DNA from 3 places in the Spirillospora sp. CA-142024 genome. Region 2 is predicted to be linked to each of the others. Evidence: riboswitches for the same ligand, from Rfam matches in the RefSeq annotation. Region 2 holds a riboswitch; each other region holds the start of a gene.
The links. Region 2 has a riboswitch for thiamine pyrophosphate ahead of thiC (phosphomethylpyrimidine synthase ThiC). Riboswitches for the same ligand answer to the same signal wherever they lie in the genome.
Positions count from the first base shown of each region.

Region 1: linked by a shared signal. The riboswitch ahead of ACQPZP_RS00740 (purine-cytosine permease family protein) and the one ahead of thiC (phosphomethylpyrimidine synthase ThiC) in region 2 are both predicted to bind thiamine pyrophosphate.
Region 3: linked by a shared signal. The riboswitch ahead of thiO (glycine oxidase ThiO) and the one ahead of thiC (phosphomethylpyrimidine synthase ThiC) in region 2 are both predicted to bind thiamine pyrophosphate.

Region 1 is NZ_CP192077.1:140,125-147,297, reverse strand. It holds gene ACQPZP_RS00745 (PAS domain-containing protein) at 1-854, opposite strand, end outside; gene ACQPZP_RS00740 (purine-cytosine permease family protein) at 932-2,278, opposite strand; TPP riboswitch at 2,271-2,387, opposite strand; gene ACQPZP_RS00735 (rhodanese-like domain-containing protein) at 2,451-2,786, opposite strand; gene ACQPZP_RS00730 (SSI family serine proteinase inhibitor) at 2,833-3,294, shown strand; gene ACQPZP_RS00725 (hypothetical protein) at 3,374-4,237, opposite strand; gene ACQPZP_RS00720 (Fpg/Nei family DNA glycosylase) at 4,290-5,153, opposite strand; gene ACQPZP_RS00715 (heavy-metal-associated domain-containing protein) at 5,349-5,555, shown strand; gene ACQPZP_RS00710 (hypothetical protein) at 5,618-6,571, shown strand; gene ACQPZP_RS00705 (heavy metal translocating P-type ATPase) at 6,604-7,173, shown strand, end outside.
Region 2 is NZ_CP192077.1:4,515,072-4,522,244, reverse strand. It holds gene ACQPZP_RS21730 (sugar phosphate nucleotidyltransferase) at 1-1,303, opposite strand, end outside; gene ACQPZP_RS21725 (CDP-alcohol phosphatidyltransferase family protein) at 1,300-1,998, opposite strand; gene ACQPZP_RS21720 (sensor histidine kinase) at 2,144-3,295, opposite strand; gene ACQPZP_RS21715 (hypothetical protein) at 3,423-4,511, shown strand; TPP riboswitch at 4,609-4,722, shown strand; gene thiC (phosphomethylpyrimidine synthase ThiC) at 4,718-6,478, shown strand; gene ACQPZP_RS21705 (TetR/AcrR family transcriptional regulator) at 6,652-7,173, shown strand, end outside.
Region 3 is NZ_CP192077.1:3,219,643-3,226,815, forward strand. It holds gene ACQPZP_RS15635 (deoxyribonuclease IV) at 1-382, opposite strand, end outside; gene pknB (Stk1 family PASTA domain-containing Ser/Thr kinase) at 403-2,325, opposite strand; gene ACQPZP_RS15645 (DMT family transporter) at 2,362-3,330, opposite strand; gene ACQPZP_RS15650 (thiazole synthase) at 3,477-4,247, opposite strand; gene thiS (sulfur carrier protein ThiS) at 4,249-4,449, opposite strand; gene thiO (glycine oxidase ThiO) at 4,446-5,573, opposite strand; TPP riboswitch at 5,563-5,676, opposite strand; gene ACQPZP_RS15665 (NAD(P)/FAD-dependent oxidoreductase) at 5,772-6,989, shown strand; gene ACQPZP_RS15670 (Rv2175c family DNA-binding protein) at 7,066-7,173, shown strand, end outside.

The DNA.
Region 1 (7,173 bases), 4.4 Mb from region 2:
TGCCCGGCGAGCAGTTCCAGCAGCTCCAGCTCGGTATGCCCGACCTTGCGCCCGGAGAACAGGGCGTACAGCGCGCCGTACGGCCGGTTCTGCAGGTACGACAGGCCGAGCGCGATCGTGTGCAGACCGGACAGTTCAGACCAGATCAGGTCGCCGAGGCGCCGCTCGCCGGTGGTGAGCTTGACGGTCTTGCCCGACCGCAGCAGCTCCCCGACGAGGCTCGGCCGCAGCTCGGCGGACGTGCCGCGCATCCGCTCCGGCAGCCCGGACATGCTGACCAGCCGCAGCCGCTCGCCCTCGATCCGCACGAACCCGCCCGCGTCGGCGCCGGTCAGCTCGATCAGCGCGGCGGTGATCCGGTCGAGCACGACGGCGAGGTCGAGCTCGGCGCCCAGGTCGGCGACGATGTCGTTCAGCCGCCGGACGAGCCGGGCCCGCTCGGTCATGTGGTGCTGGACGATCTCGTCGTCGTCGACCGGGTGGTACACCCCGACCCAGCCGAGCAGCGTGCCGTCCGGGTCCTTCAGCAGGCTCGTGTCGATGCGCACGTCGATGAGCCGGCCGTCGCGGTGGAAGCGGCGGGTCGCGATCGAGATCTGCCCGCCCTCGCCCTCGCCGGCGCGGCGGGTGAGGAGCCGTTCGTGGACGGCGTTCTGCTCGGCCTTCAGCTCGTCCGGGACGATCGGGGGGACGCGTCCGATCATCTCCCGGGCCGGCCAGCCGAACATGCGCTCGGCCGCCGGGTTCCACACGGTCACCCGGTGCTTCTGGTCGACGGCCACGATCGCGTCGGCGGCGCTCTCGATGACGGCCCGCGCGATCGGATCGTGGACGTGTTCGTACACGTCTGTCATCGTGCCACCGGACTCCGGCCCACGGCCGGGCAACTTGCGCCGAAACTTGCTCGGCGACCCTTCTGCGAACCCAAACCTTACCGTTTGGTAAGCCTGCCGATGAGGGCGGCGGCCACCCCGGCGACCAGGAACGACAGCAGCGAGGCGCTCATCCAGGTCTGCGGCGTGAAGTGCAGCGCGTCCTGGACGTCGTGCCAGAGGCTCGCCCAGCGGCCGACCGTGCCGGGGTTGACGAGCTGGTAGACGACGAACCCGATCGCCCAGGCCGCGATCATCCCCCAGCGGGACGGGGCCATGCGCGAGACGTCCCAGCCGTCCCGCGTCCGGCGGCCGAGGAAGAAGTCGGCGGCGAGGACGCCGAGCATCGGCACGAACACCGACCCGATCAGCGACAGGAAGCCCGCGTAGTCGCCGATGTCCAGGACCAGCGCGAGGACGGTGATTCCGGCGCCGAGCACGACGCTCAGCACCCGGCGGTCGGCGCGCGGGAAGAGGTTCTGGATCGACACGGCGGTGGAGTAGGTGTCGGCGAACGACTGGTCCGCCTCCCGCAGCACTAACACGGCGAAGAACACCACGCCGAGCGCGGGGCCGAGGAACGGGTCGAAGATCTTGGTCGAGTCGCCCGCGACCAGCGCCAGCGCCAGCAGGCCGAGGACATAGGCGACGATCTGCGTGACGGAGTAGCCGGCGGCCGCGGCACCGAACGCCCCGCGCTCGGTCCGCGCGTGCCGGGTGTAGTCGGCGGCGACCGGTACCCAGGAGATCGACACGGCGAGGGCGGCGTCCGCCCCGACCCAGAAGCCGTCCCACGAGCCCTGCGTGAGGTCGGGCAGCGGCTGCCGGACGAGCTCCACGTAGAAGTACACGAGCGCGATCGCCACCGCTACCGTCACGTAGCGGCGCAGCACGCGCACCGAGCCGAGCGGCCAGATCGTCAGCACGGTCGTGACCGCCCCGGCGGCGATCACGTAGCCCCAGCGCGGGACGCCGTCCCACAGCTCGCGGGCCGCGTCCGCGATGACGATCAGCTCGAACGTCCCCCAGCCGACGAGCTGCGCGATGTTCAGGATCGTGGGCGCGTACGACAGCCGCGCGCCGAACAGTCCGCGCAGCAGCACCATCGCGGGCTGGCCGGTGCGGGCACCGGGCACGGCGGCGAGGCCGAGCATCAGCCCGCCGAGGGCCGTTCCGACGGCCATCGCGACGATTCCGGCCATGATCGAGATGGTCGGCCTGCCGTCGGCGTCCGGCGCGAGGACGGTGTAGGCGCCGGAGAAGGCCAGGAGGCTCACCCCGAGGTTGGCCCAGAAGGCGCTCTGGTCCCAGAAACCGAGGACCTTGGGGGCGGGTTCGTCGAGGGTGAAGGGGACCTCGTTGCGGGGCCGCTCGTCCTGAGGGCGCTTCTCGACGTCGGACGTCACGGGACACACTCCCTACGCCGGCATTACCCGGACAGGTTCATGCGGTCGGCGACGCCTTGAAGGCCGCCCTCTCAGCCCGGCTGTGGCCCGAGCTCCCGCGGGTATCGGTCAGGCCCGATCGTACAACCGCCCGACACGCCCTAAAAGGGGCGATCGCCTCATAGGTTGCAGATCACGCGACGTACGGCGGGCCGTCGCCGGCGCCCTCCATCGGACGCCCCGCCTCCGCCCAGCCCTTCATGCCGCCGTCGACGTTCCGCGCCAGCCAGCCCGCCTGGTTCAGCGCCACGGTCACCTGCGCGGACCGGGCCCCGGACCGGCAGATCACGTAAACCTCCTGGTCACGCGGGACCTCCCCGGCGCGGTCGCCGAGCTGGCCCATGGGGATGTGGACGGCCGCGGGCGCGTGGCCCGCGTCCCACTCGTCCTGCTCCCGGACGTCCAGCAGGTAGCCGTCCTGCGGAACGTCGGCGGCGACCACGGCGGGCACGTCTTCCCCGAAATTCATCACACCCCCATGGAACCGCGCGAAGCCCCCCTGCGTCGAATCACGCATGCGGTATCGGACGCTCCTTTTCGCGGCGCCCGGGCTGGCCATGCTCCTGTCTCTGGCCGCCTGCGGCGACGAACAGGCCAACGGAAACCCCGCCGACAAGCCCTCGGGCACGACGTCCGTGCAGCCGTCCGGCACGCCGGCGGACTCACTCACCGTTCAGGTCAAGGCTTCGAAGGAGGCACCCGCCAAGACCTGGAAGCTCACCTGCGCACCGCCGGGCGGCACACATCCCAAGGCCTCCGACGCGTGCGCGGCCCTGACCAAGGTCAAGGAACCCTTCAAACCCGTCCCCAAGGACCAGATGTGCACCAAGATCTACGGCGGTCCTGAGGTCGCCACGGTCACGGGCACCTGGCAGGGCAAGCGGATCGACACGAAGTTCACCCGGGCCGACGGCTGCCAGCTGCACCGCTGGAGCGAGATCGGCCCGCTGTTCGGCAACGTCCCCAAGGTCCGCTGAACCCCTGAACGAGCCATCCCCGTTCCGGCTCGGTGCAGGGACGAACAGGCCCCGGCCGCCCGGCCGGGGCCTGTTCGCGTCAGAGCCAGCCGCCGATGCTGCGGTTCTGGGAGACGGCGGTGTCGAAGGCCAGCGGGCAGGCCAGCACGAGCGTGCGCATCGGCTCCTGCAACTGGACGTGCATGCGCAGCACGTACCGGTCGGCACCGGTGAACACCTGCGACAGGAACTCGCCCATCCCTTCGAAACCGCGCTGGATCCGGGCGAGCTCCTGCTGCTGCCAGTCGGTGACCCGGCCGCTCAGCAGCTCGTAGTAGCCGATCTGCTGTTCCTGCGGTGTGAGGATCTCCCAGCCGCGCATCGCCCGCTTGCGCAGGTACCCGATCAGGCCGCCCTGGGGAGCGAGCACCTGCATGGTGGGCGTCCCCATGAACCCGTACGGCTTGTAGAAGTGGAAGTACGGCATGCCGTCCGGGCGGAAGATCGACAGTTTGCGTTCGGCCTTCGTCTGGCTGCCCTGGTTCATCACGCGCAGCGCCTTCTTGGCGCCGCTCACGCCTTCCTCGCGGACGTACGCGGCGGGCTGCCCCTGCGGACTCCAGATCGTGTAGTTCGCCTCGGTCGAGAAGAACTGCGCGGGCTGGTCGTAGACGAGGATCGGCGAGCCGTACAGATCCGCGGGCTGCTGCGGGGGCTGCGGCTGCGGCGGTGCGGGATGGCCCGGCTGCGGGACGACCGGCGGGGCATGACCGCCGTGCTGCGGTGGATACCCCTGCGGGGCATAGCCCGGCGGCGGCCCGGCCGGGGCGTAGGGCAGTGCGGGGACGCCGCCCGGCGCGGGCGGCCCGTAGCCCTGGCCCGGCGGCCCGTAGCCGGGTGCGTGCGGGCCGGGCCGTGGGGGGTAAGGGGGGTAGCCCATGGCGGCTCCAAGCGAGGCGATCATCCCGATTTCCTCGCGACACGATACGCCGCCTCTGCCCCGGTTCCGGCGCGAATTACTTGAGCAGCCGGGACATGCGGCGGTCGGCGAGCGGCTTGCCGCCGGTCTGGCAGGTGGGGCAGTACTGGAGCGCCGAGTCGGCGAACGACACCTCGCGGATCGTGTCGCCGCACACCGGGCATTTCTGGCCCGCTTTCCCGTGCACCCGCAGCCCCGTCTTCTTCTCGCCCTTGAGGTCCTGGGCTTCGAGGCCGCGTGAACGCTCGACCGCGTCCCGGAGCGTGCCGACGATCGCCTCGTGGAGGACGGCGACATCGTCCTCGGTGAGCGACGCGGCGAGCTTGAACGGGGACATCTTCGCCACGTGCAGCACCTCGTCCGAGTAGGCGTTGCCGATGCCCGCGATCACCTGCTGGTCGCGCAGCAGGCCCTTGATCCGGCTGCGCTTCCCGTCGACGATCCCCGCCAGCGCCTCGACGGTGAACGCGTCGTCCAGCGGGTCGGGACCGAGCGACGCCACGCCGGGAACGTCGTCCGGGTCGCGGACGACGTAGACGGCGAGGCCCTTCTTGGTTCCGGCCTCGGTGAGGTCGAAGCCCGAGCCGTCGTCCAGGTGGACGCGCAGGGCGAGCGGGTTCTTGCCCCCGGGCCGGACGGGCCGGGTCGGAATCTCGTCCCGCCAGCGCAGCCAGCCGGCGCGGGCGAGGTGGATCACCAGGTGCAGCCCGTCGACGTCCAGGTCGAGGAACTTGCCGTGCCGGGCCGCGCCGGTGACGGTCAGCCCGCCGAGCGCGGTCACCGGCGGGTCGTACGTCTTCAGCGCGGAGATGGCGAGAACATCGACGCGGGCGACGACATGGCCGACCACGCGCTCCCGCAGGAACCCCGCCAGCGCCTCCACCTCAGGTAGCTCAGGCATGGCTTCAGTATCGGCGAAGAGCCGCGCTGCCGGAACGTCGTCCACAGCCCTGTGGAAGCCTGTGGAAAACCTTGGGCGCTGTGACCGGGATCTCGGAATCGGCAGATACCCCCCAGGGGTTGTCAGAGGCATCCGGTTATGGCAGCATGAGCCTCACCAGATACCCCCCAGGGGTAAAAAGCGAAGGAGACGCCGATGAGCACCGCCACCTACACCGTCACCGGAATGACCTGCGGCCACTGCGTGAGCTCGGTGACCGAGGAGGTCGAGCAGATCGCCGGCGTGACCGGCGTCGACGTCGACCTCCAGACCGGCGAGGTCACCGTCACCAGCGAGGCCCCGCTCGACGACGCCCGGGTCAGGGACGCCGTCGAAGAGGCCGGATACCAGCTGACGACCTGAGCGGCGCGCGCCCCGCCGGCGGGCGGGGTGCGTCCCTCGAACATCGAGTGGAGTGGATCGGCATGAACAGCGCGACCAAGCTGGGGGCCTACGCGGTGGGCCTGGCGGTCGTCTTCGGCGGCGCCGCGGGGATCGGCAAGGTCGTCGGCCCCGTCGGCGGCACCGCGGAGATGGCGTCCCACGAGACCGGCGAGGGCCACGGCGGCGGGCACGGCGGCGGCCATGACGGCTCGGCGTCGCACGCACCGGGCGGCCTGCAGGTGTCCGAGGACGGCTACACGCTGACCCCGGAACGGACGACCGTCGCCCCCGGCAAGAAGACGGACTTCCGGTTCACCATCAACGGACCGGACGGCAAGCCCGTCACGGCGTTCCGGCCCCTGCACGGCAAGCGGCTGCACCTGATCCTCGCGCGGCGCGACCTGTCCGGCTTCCAGCACCTGCACCCGACGCTGCTGGGCGGCGGCGTCTGGACGGTGCCGATCACGCTGGCGAAGCCCGGCGTGTACCGGTTCTTCACCGACATCCAGCCGGACGGCGCGAAGCGGCAGCTCACGCTGGGAACCGACGTGTTCGCCCCCGGCGACCTGCGGCCCACACCGCTGCCGAAGCCGGAGCAGGTCGCGAAGGTGGACGGCTACGAGGTCACGCTGGCCGGCGGCCTCACCCCCGGCAAGTCCACCGAACTCACCCTCACGGTGAGCAAGGACGGCAAACCGATCACCGACCTGCAGCCGTACCTGGAGGCGTACGGGCATCTGGTCGCGCTGCGGCAGGGCGACCTGGCCTACCTCCACGTCCACCCGGACGGGGAGCCCGGTGACGGCAAGACGAAGCCGGGACCCGGCATCACGTTCTTCGCCGAGGCGCCCAGCTCCGGCGCATACCGTCTCTACCTGGACTTCAAGCACGACGGCAAGGTCCGCACGGCCGAGTTCACGGTGCACGCCGGGAACGCTCGGGTACCCGTCCAGGAACCCGGGCCGGGCCACGACGACCAGCCGCACGCCCACTGACCGTCCCACACGATCGAAGCAGAGGAGGAGCGATGAGCACGGACGCGATGTCCGAGCGTATCGAGCTGGCGATCGGCGGGATGACGTGCGCGTCGTGCGCCAACCGCATCGAGCGGAAGCTCAACAAGATGGACGGCGTGACCGCGACGGTCAACTACGCCACCGAGAAGGCCCGCGTCGAGTTCTCCCAGGGGGTGTCCCCGGACGAGCTGATCGCCACGGTCGAGAAGGCCGGCTACAGCGCCGAGCTGCCCGCCCCGCCCAAGACCGATGAGGCGGCCCCGGAGCCGGACGACGATCTGCGTCCGCTGCGGCAGCGGCTGATCAGCGCGGTCGTGCTGTCGGTCCCGGTCATCGCGATGGCGATGATCCCGGCGATCCAGTTCGAGGCGTGGCAGTGGCTGTCGCTGACGCTGGCCGCTCCGGTCGTCGTGTACGCGGGCTGGCCCTTCCACCGCGCCGCGGCGGTCAACCTGCGGCACGGCGCGGCGACCATGGACACGCTCATCTCGCTGGGCACCCTCGCCGCGTTCGCCTGGTCGCTGTGGGCGCTGTTCTTCGGCACCGCCGGCGAGCTGGGCGTCAAGCACGGGTTCGAGTTC
Region 2 (7,173 bases):
GCTTCAGGGTGCGGGCGGCGCGGGACACGTCCCTTCCGGTGACGACCGTGCACCCCTTCTTCAGTGTCGTCGCGTAGGCGCTGGCGAGCCGGACCGCCAGTTCGGGCGTGATCTCCACGTTCACGAGCCCGGACACGCCGCGCGGCCCGAACAGGTTGCGCTGCCCCCGCGACTCCCAGATCACGCTGGTGTTGACGACCGCGCCGGCCTCGATGGTCTTGAACGGGTAGACCTTCACGCCGCTGGAGACGTACGCCTCGGCCTCGATGACGCACTCGTCCCCGATGACCGCGCCCTCCTCGACGCGGGACCCCGCCATGATGTCGGTGTTCTTGCCGACGACGCAGCCGCGCAGATTCGTGGACGGCGCGACGAACACGTTGTCGTGGACGATGGCCCGGTGCAGGAACGCGCCCTCCTTCACGACGACGTTGCTGCCGAGGACGGTGTACTCGCGCAGTTCGACGCCCGCCTCGACCTTCGCGTAGTCGCCGATGTATAGCGGCCCCTTGAGGACGGCCTCTGCGTCCACCTCGGCGCCCTCGGCGACCCACACGCCCGGCGACATCTCGAACCCGTCGAGGTCGATGCCGACCTGCCCGGACAGCATGTCCGCCTGCGCCTTGAGGTAGCTCTCGTGGGTGCCGACGTCCTCCCAGTAGCAGTCGGCCACGTACCCGAACAGGCGGGCGCCCTCGGCGAGCAGCTTCGGGAACACGTCTCCGGACCAGTCGACCGGCTCGCCTTCGGCGACGTGCTCAAGGACCTCGGGTTCCATCACGTAGATCCCGGTGTTGACGGTGTCGGAGAACACCTGGCCCCAGGTGGGCTTCTCCAGGAACCGCTGCACGCGGCCATCGTCGTCCACGATGATGATCCCGAATTCGAGGGGGTTCGGGACCCGCTTCAGGCCGATCGTGACGAGGGCGTCGTTCTCCTCGTGGAACCGCACCATGTCGGTCAGGTTGATGTCGGTGAGCGCGTCCCCGGAGATCACGAGGAACCGGTCGTCGCGCAGCGCCTCCTCGGCGTTCTTGACGCTGCCGGCGGTGCCGAGCGGGACCTCCTCCGTCGCGTAGCTCAGCGACATGCCGAGTTCCTCGCCGTCGCCGAAGTAGTTGCGGATCAGCGCCGCCAGGAACTGGACGGTGACGACGGTCTCGGAGAACCCGTGCTTCTTCAGCAGCCGCAGCACGTGCTCCATGATCGGCCGGTTGACGAGCGGAAGCAGCGGCTTGGGCTGGTTGGCGGTCATCGGACGCAGCCGCGTCCCCTCGCCTCCCGCCATCACGACGGCCTTCATCGGGGGGTCTCAGCTCCCTTCTGGTCGCCGGCCGGCGGTTCCGCGCCCGGATCGCGCGGGCCGCCCGTGCCGCCGGGATCATGCGCGGAGCCCGGCCCGAGGGCCGGGGACGAGCCGCGGCCGGCCAGCACCAGCTGCCGCGTCTGCGCCCAGTACAGGACGGCCGCCCACCAGTACAGGCCCGTCCCCCAGATGGCGAAGGCCCATCCGATGATCTTGGCCGCGGTCGCCGCGCCGCCGTCGTGGTCGCCGAGCAGCAGCAGCGGGAACGCGTACAGCAGGCACATCGTCGCGGCCTTGCCGATGAAGTGGACGGGCAGCGTGCCGCCGTACCCGAGCCGCCGCACGATCGGGGCGATCGGCAGGATCGCCACCTCGCGGGCGACCAGCACGGCCACCAGCCAGACCGGGATGATGTCGCGGATGGTGAGCCCGATCAGCGTGGCCAGGATGTAGAGCCGGTCGGCGGCCGGGTCGAGCACCATGCCGAGCCTGCTGGTCTGGTTCAGCGCGCGCGCCAGCTTCCCGTCCAGCCAGTCCGACAGGCCCGCGAACACCAGCAGGCCGAGCGCCCACCAGTCCGCCTCCACCAGGACGAGCCACAGGAACAGCGGGACGCCGACGAGCCGGGCCAGGCTCAGGATGTTCGGCACCGTGAAGATCCGGTCCTGCGGGGCCTCCTGCAGTGTGCTCACCGACGCGTTCCCCTCCCCTGGTCCCCTTGATCCTGACCCTACCGGTAAGGGTTTGAAAGCCCCCGGCAGCGTCCGGTGGGGTTGGGAGGTTCCCGGCGGATGGATCGAGCGCGGCGAAGACGCCGGAGGGGCCTGTTCCGTTCCGTCACCGCGAGGTGACGGCGCCGGCGAGCGGGAGAACGGCCGTGACGACGAACCCGCCGGCCTCGCCCGGGCCCGCGTCGAGTGACCCGCCGACGCTGCGCGCCCGCTCGATCATCCCGAGGATCCCGAACCCCTCGGGCGTCCCGCCGGAGGGGCCCTTCCCGTCGTCGGCGACCCGCACGACGAGTCCTTCGCCGTCCCGGGTCAGGCTCACCGTCACGCGCTCGGCGGCGGCGTGTTTGACAACGTTGGTCAACGCCTCCTGGACGATCCGGTACGCCGCGACGCCGATCTCGGGCGGCAGCGCCCCCACGTCGCCGTCCTGGAGGTCCACGTCGATCCCGCCGCCGCGGGCCGCCCGCGCCAGCTCCCCGATGCCGCCCGCGCCGGGCAGCGTCCCCGGCGTCCCGACGTCGGTCCCGCGCAGAACCTGGAGCGTACCGCGCAGCTCGGTGCGGGCGTCCCGGCACGTGCCCGCGATCGACGCGAGGGCATCGGCGAGCTCCTCCCGGTCGAGGGGGCGGTCCCCGCGCACCAGATGGGCCGCGGCGCCGGCCTGGACGCCGATCAGCGTGATGCTGTGCGCGAGGAGGTCGTGCAGGTCGCGGGCGATCCGCAGGCGCTCCTCGGCGACCCGCCGCCGCGCCTCCTGGTCCCGTGTCCGCTCGGCCCGCTCGGCCCGCTCGGTGATCGTCGCGAGCCGCGCCCGGTGCACCCGCCACACCTGGACGGCGATCACGACGGACACCACCGCCTCGATGACCGCGATCTGCTCGCGCAGCGAGCCGCCGCCCGCCCGCATCGCCATGCCGACCACGCACACGGCGAGCAGGGACGCGACCACGCCGAGGACGATCCGGACCCGGTGCCCGAGCACCGCGTAGGCGAACAGCGCGATCACCTCGGCGGGCACGAGCGCGTGGTGCTGGTACTGCGCCAGGTGGTACGGGAGCACGAGGACCACCAGCGAGACCAGACCCGGGGTCGGCCGGCGCCTGATGACCGCGAGCGGCACGTGCGCGGCCGCCAGCAGCAGCGCCCCCGGCGCGTCCAGCTCCCGGACGCCCGGCCACACCGCCGCGACGACCGCCGCGGCCCCCGCCAGCAGCGTCGCGAGCAGGGCGTCCTTCGCCGTCACACCGACCCTGGGCATCGTCACCACCCGGCCATTGTCCCCGAGTCCCGCGATCTTCGCGCATCACCCCGTCTCATCGCGCTCTTCTTCGGGACCGGCCGCCCCGCCCTATAGTTCTGCAAACCCCGTCACGAAGGGCCGACAGTTGTCCGTCCCCCCGCCCGCTGTCCCCCCGCCGGAACTCCGGATCACGCTCGGCCGGAGAGCGTACCGACGGCCGTTCCGGATCTTCCTCTCCGCGCTCGCCGCCGGCCTGCTCGTCTCCCTGTCCACGCGTTCCAGCGCCGAAGCCTGGGAACCGGAGAAGGCCCGCCAGGTCATCGGCTTCTTCGGCGGCGGCTGCGCGCTCGTCGCGCTGGCGGCCGCCCTCTGGGCATGGGCGATCTACCGCGACCGCCTCGTCGTGACCATCTCGGAGAAGGGCGTGACCCTTCGCCGCCGCAAGCAGCTGGCGGAGATCCCGGCCGGCGCGGTCGAGGCGGCCGGGATCACGTGGCCGGTCACCGACCCCGTCTGGACGATCTGGTTCGACCCCGAGGCGGCGCCGGGCGTCGACGCCGTCGCGGAGGTCGAGGGCGGCGCCGTGACGCTGCTGCGCGACCGGTCGCTCCCCCTGGGCTGGGTCCGTGCGGCGGAGAACGCGACCGCGGAGATCCTGGGCGCCGTCTGGCGCGTCATGGACGACGAAGGCAGGGAGGTACCGCCGCCCCCGGCGGGCGCCCTGCTCAAGGCGGACCGCGTCCTGGTCGACGGCGTCGGCCGCTACCGCGACGAACGCGGCGGCGCCCTCCTCGCCGTGGCCCACGGCCCGCTCGGCAGGCCGCCGCGGGGGCGGTCGGGCTTCTTCCCCCTCGCCTCCGGGAGAGGCCGCCGGAGGATCGTGCTGCGCGATCCCCACGCCCGCACGCTGCTGGTGCTCAAGCGCCGGTCCTCGCCGCTGGGCCGCGACCGCCTGCGCGTCTTCGACCCCGAGGGCCGCCTCCTCGGCGTGGTGCGCGGCCGCCATGAGCCGTCCTTCCACACCACCGGCGGCGTGCTTCTCGGCAGCACCCGGCAGGCCGGCGACCGCCACGTCGTCACCGGCGTGGACGGACGGCGGTCGGCCACGCTGCGGGCCAGGAGCGGCGCCGACGACAGCCGCATGTGGCTGGAGCGGTCGCCGTCGGCTCCGGAACCGCTTCGCGCGCTCACCCTGGCCCTGCCCATGGCCGTGCGCACCGCCCGCCAGTCCTGATGCCGGCGCTCAGGCATCCCGCGCACGGTCCACGCGGGCGCGCTTACCGTATCGGCGGCGGTTGCGGCAACGGGGGTGCGGCGGGTTAGCGTCGGGGGCGACAGATCGCGGGGGCCCGGCGAACCGGGCTGAGATAGCGGCTGGGACGGCCGCTGACCGCATGAACCTGACCGGGTAATGCCGGCGTAGGGAGAGATCGAGTCGTCATGACCGAACCTGTGGTTCCAGCTGCGCGCAAGACCTACCTCCAGGGCTCGCGCCCCGACATCCGCGTCCCGATGCGGGAGGTGCCGCTGACCAACGGCGACGCCGTCGTCCTGTACGACACCTCCGGGCCGTACACCGATCCTGAGCAGGACACCGACGTCCGCAGGGGGCTGCCCCCGGTGCGGGAGGCGTGGATCGCCGAGCGCGGCGACACCGTCCCGTACGAGGGGCGGGCGGCGCGTCCCGAGGACGACGGGAGGCGGTCGGCGCCCGCCGCCCTTCCCGGGGGCGGCGGCCCCCCGCAGGTGGTCCGGGAGGACTTCCTGCCGCGGCGGCCGCGCCGGGCGGCCGGCGGCGCGGTGACCCAGCGCGCCTACGCGCGCCGCGGGGAGATCACGCCGGAGATGGAGTTCGCGGCGCTGCGCGAGGGCGTGCCGCCGGAGTTCGTCCGGGACGAGCTGGCGGCCGGGCGCGCCGTGCTGCCCGCCAACGTCAACCACCCCGAGATCGAGCCGATGGTCATCGGGCGGAACTTCCTGGTGAAGGTGAACGCGAACATCGGCAACTCGGCGGTCGCGTCCTCGGTCGAGGACGAGGTCGAGAAGATGACGTGGGCGACCCGGTGGGGGGCCGACACGATCATGGACCTGTCGACGGGGAAGGACATCCACACCACCCGGGAGTGGATCCTGCGGAACTCCCCGGTGCCGGTCGGGACCGTCCCGCTGTACCAGGCCGTCGAGAAGGTCGGCGGCGACCCCGCTGAGCTGACCTACGAGGTCTTCCGCGACACGGTGATCGAGCAGGCGGAGCAGGGCGTGGACTACATGACCGTGCACGCCGGGGTCCTGCTCCCGTACGTGCCGCTGACGGCGCGGCGCAAGACGGGGATCGTGTCGCGCGGCGGGTCGATCATGGCGGCCTGGTGCCTGGCGCACCACGAGGAGAACTTCCTCTACACGCACTTCCGGGAGCTGTGCGAGATCTTCGCCGCGTACGACGTCACCTGGTCGCTCGGGGACGGCCTGCGCCCCGGCTCGATCGCGGACGCCAACGACGAGGCGCAGTTCGCCGAGCTGCGCACGCAGGGCGAGCTGACGAGGATCGCGGCGGAGTACGGCGACCAGGTGATGAACGAGGGGCCCGGGCACGTCCCGATGCACAAGATCAAGGAGAACGTCGACCTGCAGCAGGAGTGGTGCGACGGGGCGCCGTTCTACACGCTCGGCCCGCTGACCACCGACATCGCGCCCGGCTACGACCACATCACCTCGGCGATCGGCGCCGCGATGATCGGCTGGCACGGCACCGCGATGCTCTGCTACGTCACGCCGAAGGAGCACCTCGGGCTGCCGGACCGCGACGACGTCAAGGCCGGCGTGATCGCCTACAAGATCGCCGCGCACGCCGCCGACCTGGCCAAGGGGCATCCGGGCGCGCAGGCGTGGGACGACGCGCTGTCGGACGCGCGGTTCGACTTCCGGTGGGAGGACCAGTTCAGCCTCTCCCTCGATCCGGACACCGCCCGCGCGTTCCACGACGCGACGCTCCCGGCGGCGCCCGCGAAGACCGCGCACTTCTGCTCGATGTGCGGCCCGCACTTCTGCTCGATGAAGATCACGCGGGACGTCCGGCGGTACGCCGGCGAGCACGGGCTGGCCGAGGACGAGGCGCTCGCCGCCGGGATGCGGGAGAAGGCGGCGGAGTTCAAGGCGGCAGGCGGGCGGGTCTACCTGCCGGTCTCCCCCGCCGGTTCCTGACCGCACGGCGTCCGGCCCGCCGCGGCGCCGTCCGCGGCGGGCCGGGCGTCCGGGTGCATCCGGCCACCGGTCACCGGGGCGGCGCGGATAGGATCGAAGGACCGTTCCAAAGCCGCGGATCCCCTCGAATCGCCGCAGCGCCGTCTACCCGCCGGGAAGGACCGACGACCCAGGTGACCAGCGACGACACGCCGAAGGCCCGCGCCCGGGCGGTGCGCGCCGACGTGCGCCGCAACCGTGCGCGGCTGCTCGCCGCCGCGCGGGAGACGTTCGAGCGGGACGGGGCCGGCGCGTCCCTGGAGGCCGTCGCCCGTGGCGCCGGGGTCGGCATCGGCACGCTCTACCGCCACTTCCCCACCCGCCAGGACCTCCTGGAGGCGCTGCTCGCCGGGGTCTACGACGACCTCGCCGCGGCGGCCCGCGATCTGATGGTCACCCCGGCGCCGGACGAGGCCCTCATGACGTGGCTGCGGACGTTCATCTCCGAGGTCACGGCGTTCCCCGGGATGGCGGCCTCGGCGATGGTGTCGCTCCAGGACGAGCGGCCGGAACCGTCCCGCTCCTGGAGGGCGATGCACGGGGCGGGCGAGGCGCTGTTCGCCCGCGCTCAGCGCGCCGGGGACGCGCCCGCGGGGGTCTCGTTCACCGACGTGCTCCGGCTCGCCGGGGCGATCGCGGCGGTCACCGAGCGGGAA
Region 3 (7,173 bases), 1.3 Mb from region 2:
GGACATGCTCGTGGACCTGGGCCATGGCCTCGTCGTAGGTCTGGCTCACGGCGGAGCCGGTGTGGACGACGACGCCTCGGGCGCCGATGGCCCTGCCTCGGGTCAGCGAGTGGCGGACGGTCGCGATTGATTTCGCGAGCGTCTCGGGGGTGGGGGAACCGAAGTTGACCAGGTACGGGGCGTGCACGTAGACGGGGATGCCGTGGTCGCGGAGCTTCGCGTCCTCGGCGGGCCTGCCTTCGGGGAGGGCCCAGCCGCGCGGATTGGCGACGAACACCTGGATCGTCTCGGCGCCGATCTCGGCGGCGTACTTGAGGCCGCCGGTGGCGAGGCCCCCGGCCACGGGGACATGCGCCCCGACGGGGTTGTTCGGTGAGGTCATGGCGCGTTCAGACTAGCCGGTCACGGACCCCGGACGATGGTGATGGTGGAGCCGCGCGGGGCCTCGCCGCTGTTCGGGGACTGGAAGCGGACGGTGTTGCCGCCGAAGCCCGTCACGTTGACCCTGAAACCGGAGTCCTCCAGGGCCTCCCTGGCGTCGTTCACGCGGCGGCCGGTCAGGTCGGGGACGGGGACGTTCTGCTGGCCGTCGCCGTCGTCGCAGCCGAACTGGAAGGGGCCCGCATCGACGATGCAGTCGCGCTTGTTGACGACGATGGTGACGTCGTCGCCGCGGGAGACGCCGGTGCCCTCGGACGGGTCCTGGTCGATCACGGTGTTCGGGTCCTTGCCGTCCACCTGCTTCTTCTGGACGGTGACGTCCAGGCCCATGGAGCGCAGCTGGTTGGCGGCGGCGTCGCCGTCCTGGCCGATGAGGCCGGGCATGGACATGCCGCTGGAGACGACCACGTTGACGGGGTCGTCGGGGGACTGCTTCTCGCCGCCGCGCGGATCGGTGCTGACGACCTTGTCCTTGGCGACGGTCTGGGAGGGGCTGGTGCTCGTCCGGCCGACGGTGAAGCCCTTGTTCTCCAGCGTCTTCTTGGCGTCCGCCAGGCTCTTGCCCTCGACGTCGGGCACCTCGCGGGGCGTGATGCCCTTGGACGGCGTCAGCGTGACCGTCTCGCCCTTGGCGATACGGGCGCCGGGGGCAGGGTCGGACTTGGCGACGCCGCCCTTGTGGACGCGGCCGTCGTAGACCGCCTTGGCGGTGCGCACCTCCAGCCCGTCGGACTCCAGCTGGTCGCGGGCGTCGGCGACCTTCATCCCGATGATCGACGACGGGACGTGCTCGTACTGCCCGTACGTCTGGTAGTAGACGGCCCATCCGAGGATGACCGCCGCGATCGCGCCGATGGCGACCAGGACGTACCGGCCGGTCAGCACGCCGATCGCACGGTCGGTCCTGGTGGGCCGCGGAGCGTACTCGGGCGGCATCGTCTCCGCGTCCAGGACGGCGGTGCGCCCGTGGGCGGGCGGCGCCTCCAGCACGCTGGTGACGTTGCGGGTCGACTCCTCGACGCGCCGGTCGAAGTCGCGGGGCAGGCCGCCGAACACCTCGGCGACCTCGGCGTGGTACTGGTTCGCGTCCAGCGGGCGCCGCGCCGGGTCGTGGCTCGTCGCGTCGGTGACCAGGGCGTCCACCTCGGGGGGCAGGCCGGGGACGACGCTGGACGGCGGCGGGACGCTCTCGTTGACGTGCTTGTAGGCCACGGCGAGCGGCGTGTCGCCCTGGTGCGGGAGATGCCCGGTGATCAGCTCGAACAGCATGATCCCGGCGGCGTACACGTCCGCGCGGACGTCGGCGTTGCCGGACAGCACCTGCTCCGGCGCGAGGTAGCCGACCGTTCCGATGATCATGCCGGTCTTGGTCATCTTGCTCGCGGTCTCGGCCCGGGCGAGGCCGAAGTCGGCGACCTTGACCTGGCCGTCCTCGGTGATCAGCACGTTCTCCGGCTTGACGTCGCGGTGCACGAGACCGGCCCGGTGCGCGGCGCCGAGGGCGGCCAGCACCGGCAGCATGATGTCCAGCGCGGCGCGCGGCCCGAGCCGGCCGAGCGAGTTCAGCGCGTCGCGGAGCGTGCGGCCCGGGACGTACTCCATGACCAGGAAGGTGTGCTCGCCGTCGGTGCGCTGGTCGTAGACCGCGACGACGTTCGGGTGGGAGAGCGCGGCCGCGGCCTTGGCCTCCCCGATGAAGCGGGCGACGAAGTCCTCGTCGGAGGCGAGTCCGGCGTGCATCACCTTGATCGCGATGATGCGGTCGAGCCTGATGTCGCGCGCGACGTAGACCGTGGCCATGCCGCCGCGCGCGATGCGGGACTCAATGCGGTAGCGCCCGTCGAGCACCCGCCCGACGAGTGGATCAGCAACCGTCGTGTCCATCGGTGCGAGTTTACGGGCGAATCGGCGTGGATCTCATCAGTCGCGAGTATGAGCATCGATGAGCCCGGAGTGTGATTCCGGGGCGCCGGGTTCCGGAGTGACCGGCGGGACGCGGCGGCGGAGCGGCCGGGTGCTGCGGGACACGGCCACGCCGGCGAGGCAGAGCAGGCCGCCGGCCAGCGTGATCAGCCCGGGGACCTCGCCGAGGAACAGCCACGACATCGCGACCACGAGGGCGGGCGCGGCGTAGGTGGTGGCGCCCATCTTCCCGGCGGACGTGCGGGCCAGCGCGTAACCCCAGGTGGTGAAGGCGATCGCGGTCGGGAAGACGCCCAGGTAGATCATGTTGAGGGTGGCGCCGGCCGGGGCGTCCGCGGCCTGCGCGACGAGCTGCCCGGAGAACGGCAGGCAGGCGAGCGCGCCGATCGCGCAGGCGAACGTGGTGAACTGCAGTGCCGAGGCGTGCCGCAGCGCGGGCTTCTGGCTCACCACGCCGGCCGCGTAGGTGACGGCGGCGAGCAGGCAGAGCAGAACCCCGCCGACGGACGAGCGGCCCTCACCGGACATCGACAGTCCGACGACGGCGGCGCCGGTGAACGACACGGCCATGCCGGTCATCAGCCGGGGCGGCAGGCCCTCCTTCAGCAGCCAGCCGCCGAGGAGCGCGATGAGGATCGGCCCGATGTTGACGACGAGGGCGGCGGTGCCCGCGTCCACCAGTTGCTCGCCCCAGTTCAGCGCGACCATGTAGGCGCCGAACCACAGCAGGCCCGCCGTGACGATGCCGGGCCAGGCCGCCTTGGGCGGGAGGCCCTCCCGCCGGACGAGCCAGAGCGCGCCCAGCACGACCGTTCCGGAGAGGAGGCGGCCGAGGGCGAGGGCTCCGGGGCTGTACTCGGCGCCCGCGCTGCGGATCGCGACGAAGGCCGACGCCCAGAGAACCACCGTCACCGTGGCGGCCGCCACCGCGAGTTTGCCGACGCGCGCGCCGCTGTCCTGCTGCATGTCACGCACCTTAGGTATGGGTCGTTTCCATGAACACCGAAACGATCTGCCGGGTTGCGGCACGGCGTCCGGTGGACGGCCCCAAGTCTGGAGGCGCGGACATTTCAGGTCCAGCGAAAACTTCTACAACCGAACCTTTAGTGATGCTACGAGGTGGCGAGGCCCTCGAAGGGGGAGGACGCCTGCGCGTACCGGCGCTTCGGGATCCGCCCGGCCAGCCTGGCGAGCCGCCCGCCCTCGACCGCGTGCCGCATCGCGGCGGCCATCCGGGCGGGGGACTGCGCGCGGGTCACGGCGGTCGCGAGGAGCACGGCGTCGCAGCCGAGCTCCATGGCCAGGGCGGCGTCGGACGCGGTGCCGAGCCCCGCGTCCAGGATCACCGGGACGTTCGCGCGCTCGACGATCAGCTCGATGTTGTGCGGGTTGCGGATGCCGAGGCCCGACCCGATCGGGGAGCCGAGCGGCATCACGGCCGCGCAGCCGAGCTGCTCCAGGCGGTGCGCGAGGACGGGGTCGTCGTTGGTGTACGGCAGGACGGTGAAACCGTCGTCGACGAGCTGCTCGGCGGCCTCCACGAGCTCGATCGGGTCGGGCAGCAGCGTGCGCTCGTCCGCGATCACCTCCAGCTTGACCCAGGCCGTGCCGAGCGCCTCGCGGGCGAGCTTGGCCGTGAGGACGGCCTCGCCCGCGGTGAAGCAGCCCGCCGTGTTCGGCAGCACCCGGATGCCGCACTCGGCCAGCACGTCCAGCACCGACCCGCGCGCGGACGGGTCCACCCGCCGCATCGCGACCGTGGTCAGCTCGGTCCCGGACGCGGTGAGCGCCTCCCGCAGCACCGTCATGCTGGGCGCGCCCCCGGTCCCCATGATCAGCCGCGAGCCCAGCTCCTCTCCGGCGATGACCAGCTTGTCCTCCACGTCACCCTCCCTGTACGGCGGTCAAGACTTCGAGCCGGTCGGCGTCGCGCAGGGTCGTCGTGTCCCAGGCCGAGCGCCGGACGACCTCGTCGTTGAGCGCGGCGGCCACGCCGGTCCCCGCGCCGGTGACGGACGCGACGGCCTCGGCGACGCTCACGCCCTCGGGCAGCTCGCGCGGCTCACCGTTGACGATCACCTTCATGCGGTCACCCCGGCGGAGAAGCGGCCGGGGGTGAACGGCCCGGCGACCTCGGGTACGGGCCCGTCCAGCAGCATCGCGGACAGGATGTCCGCGCTCACCGGGGTGAGCAGGATGCCGTTGCGGAAGTGCCCGGTGCCGACGTACAGGCCGGGCATCGCGGTGGGGCCCATCACGGGCGCGTTGTCCGGGGAGCCCGGACGCAGCCCGGCCGTGACCTCGGCGAACTCCAGTTCGGTGATGCCGGGCAGCAGCTCCCGGGCGTCCCGCAGCAGTTCCCAGAGGCCGCCGGCGGTGACGCGCGTGTCGAAGCCCAGCTCCTCCTGCGTGGCGCCGACGACGACCTCGCCGTCGGCGCGCGGCACCAGGTAGACCGACGATCCCTTCACGAGCCCGCGGGTCGACCGCCGGATGAACGGCGTCCGGGTGCGGAGCCGGAGCACCTGCCCCTTCACCGGGCGGACGGGGGGCACGGTCCCCGGCGGCAGGCCCTCCAGGTCGCCCGACCACGGTCCGGCGGCCAGCAGCACCCGGTCCGCGTGGATCACCGTCCCGTCGTCCAGCCCCACCCCGGCCGCCGCGCCGCTCTCGGCGACGACGCGCGCGGCGCGCCGCCGGACGAGCCGGACGCCCAGCCGCTCGCACGCCGCCAGCAGCGCCGGGGTGAGCCGGCGCGGGTCGACCGAGCCGTCCTCGGGGGCGAGCAGGCCGCCGCGGACGCCGGGCGCGAGCATCGGCTCCAGCCGCCGGCACTCCCGGCCGGTCAGGGCCTCGACGGGAATGCCGAGGCTCTCCTGGAAGCGGCGCAGGTCGTCCAGGTACCGGAGGTCGTCGGAGTCGGACGCGACCTCGATGATCCCGTCGGTGCGGTAACCGGTCTCCAGGCCGGTCAGCTCCTCCAGTTCGGCGACGAACGCGCCGTACCGGTCGCGGGAGGCGAGGCCGAGCCGCAGCAGCGGCTCCTCGCCGTACGTCAGCTCGCCGACCGGGGTGAGCATGCCCGCCGCCACGGACGAGGCGCCGGACGCGGGCGCCGGATCGACGAGGGTGACGGCGGCGCCGCCCGCCGCGGCCCGCCAGGCGGTGGCCAGGCCGATGACCCCGGCGCCGATGATCACGATCTGCATGCGCGCTCCCTTCGCCGGCATGATCCGGATCAGGTCGTGGCGGTCGGCGGCCCGTTCAGCCGCCCTCTCAGCCCGGTCGCACCGGACTCCCGCGCTCTGTGCCGTTTTTACCCGGTTCCCACCTTACGACCTTGGCGAAGCGCGCCACTGCCTGGACAGGTGTCCATCAGAGAATCGCCGCCGGTTAGGGTTGCCTTCATGGAGAGGGTCATCGTCGTTGGCGGCGGGCTGGCCGGCGTGCGCGCCGCCGAGGCCCTGCGGAGCAAGGGGTACGAGGGCGCGCTGACCCTCGTGTCGGCGGAGCGGCACCGGCCCTACGACCGTCCGCCGCTGTCGAAGGCCGTCCTCGCGGGCGAGTCCGACGACACGACCGTCGACGCCGACTGGGACGCGCTGCGCTGCGAGCTGCTGCTCGGCGAGCGCGCCACCGGCCTGCGGCTGGACGGGCCCGGGCGCGGCGGCACGGTCGCGTCCACGGCGGGCGACCTTCCGTTCGACGGCCTGGTGATCGCGACCGGCGCGGCCCCGATCACGCTGCCGGGGGACGGGCGCCAGCACGTCCTGCGCACCATCGACGAGTCCCGCGACCTGCGGGCCCGGCTCGTGGAGGGCGCCCGGATCGTGATCGTCGGGGCGGGCTGGATCGGCGCAGAGGTCGCCACGACCGCGGCCGGGAAGGGCTGCCGCGTCACCGTCGTGGAGGCGGCCGACACCCCGCTCGCCAACGCGATCGGGTCCGAGGTGGGCGCGCTCACCGCGCCCTGGTACGCCGAGGCCGGGGTCGAGTTGCGGACCGGCGTCAAGGTGGCGGAGGTGCGCGACGGCGGCCTCGTCCTCGCCGGCGGGGCGACGATCGACGCGGACGAGGTGGTCGTCGGCGTCGGCGTCCGGCCCGTCCTGTCCTGGCTGGAGGGCTCCGGCCTGCTGCTGGAGCGCGGCGTGGTCACCGACGGCTCCTTCCGCGCCTACATGGGCGAGGAGGATCCCGGTTCGCTCCGCCCGGACGTCGTGGCGGTCGGGGACTGCGCCGCCTGGTGGTCGCGGCGCTACGGGCGGCGGCTCCTCGTCGAGCACTGGGACACCGCCCTCAACGCCCCCGAGGTCGCCGCCGCGGCCCTCCTCGGCCGGGACGCCGAGTACGACGCCGCCCCCTACTTCTGGTCCGAGCAGTTCGGCCGCATGGTCCAGTACGCGGGCAGTCACGCCGCGTCCGAGCGGCTCGTCCACCGGGGCGACCCGTCAGGCCGCAGGTGGGCCGTGGCGTGGCTCACCGGCGACCGCCTGGACGCGATCCTCACCGTCGACCGGCCCCGCGACCTGGTACAGGCGAGGCGGGTGATCGCCGCCGGGACGCCGGTGGATCCGGAGGCGATCGCCGACCCGGACGTGCCCGTCCGGCAGGCTGTTCGCGGATAGCGATCGCGGGTGGGGTAACGGTTGTCCAGGGGGTTTGAGGGTTCCGATGGCGTGGTAGCAAGGGGGCGTGACGCAGATGCACGCAACCGTTGACAGCGCACTGGACCCCCGCACCGACGCCCTCGCCGGCGAATGGCTCACCCTCAGGGAGACCGCCGAGCGGCTCGGGATCAAGCCCCACCGG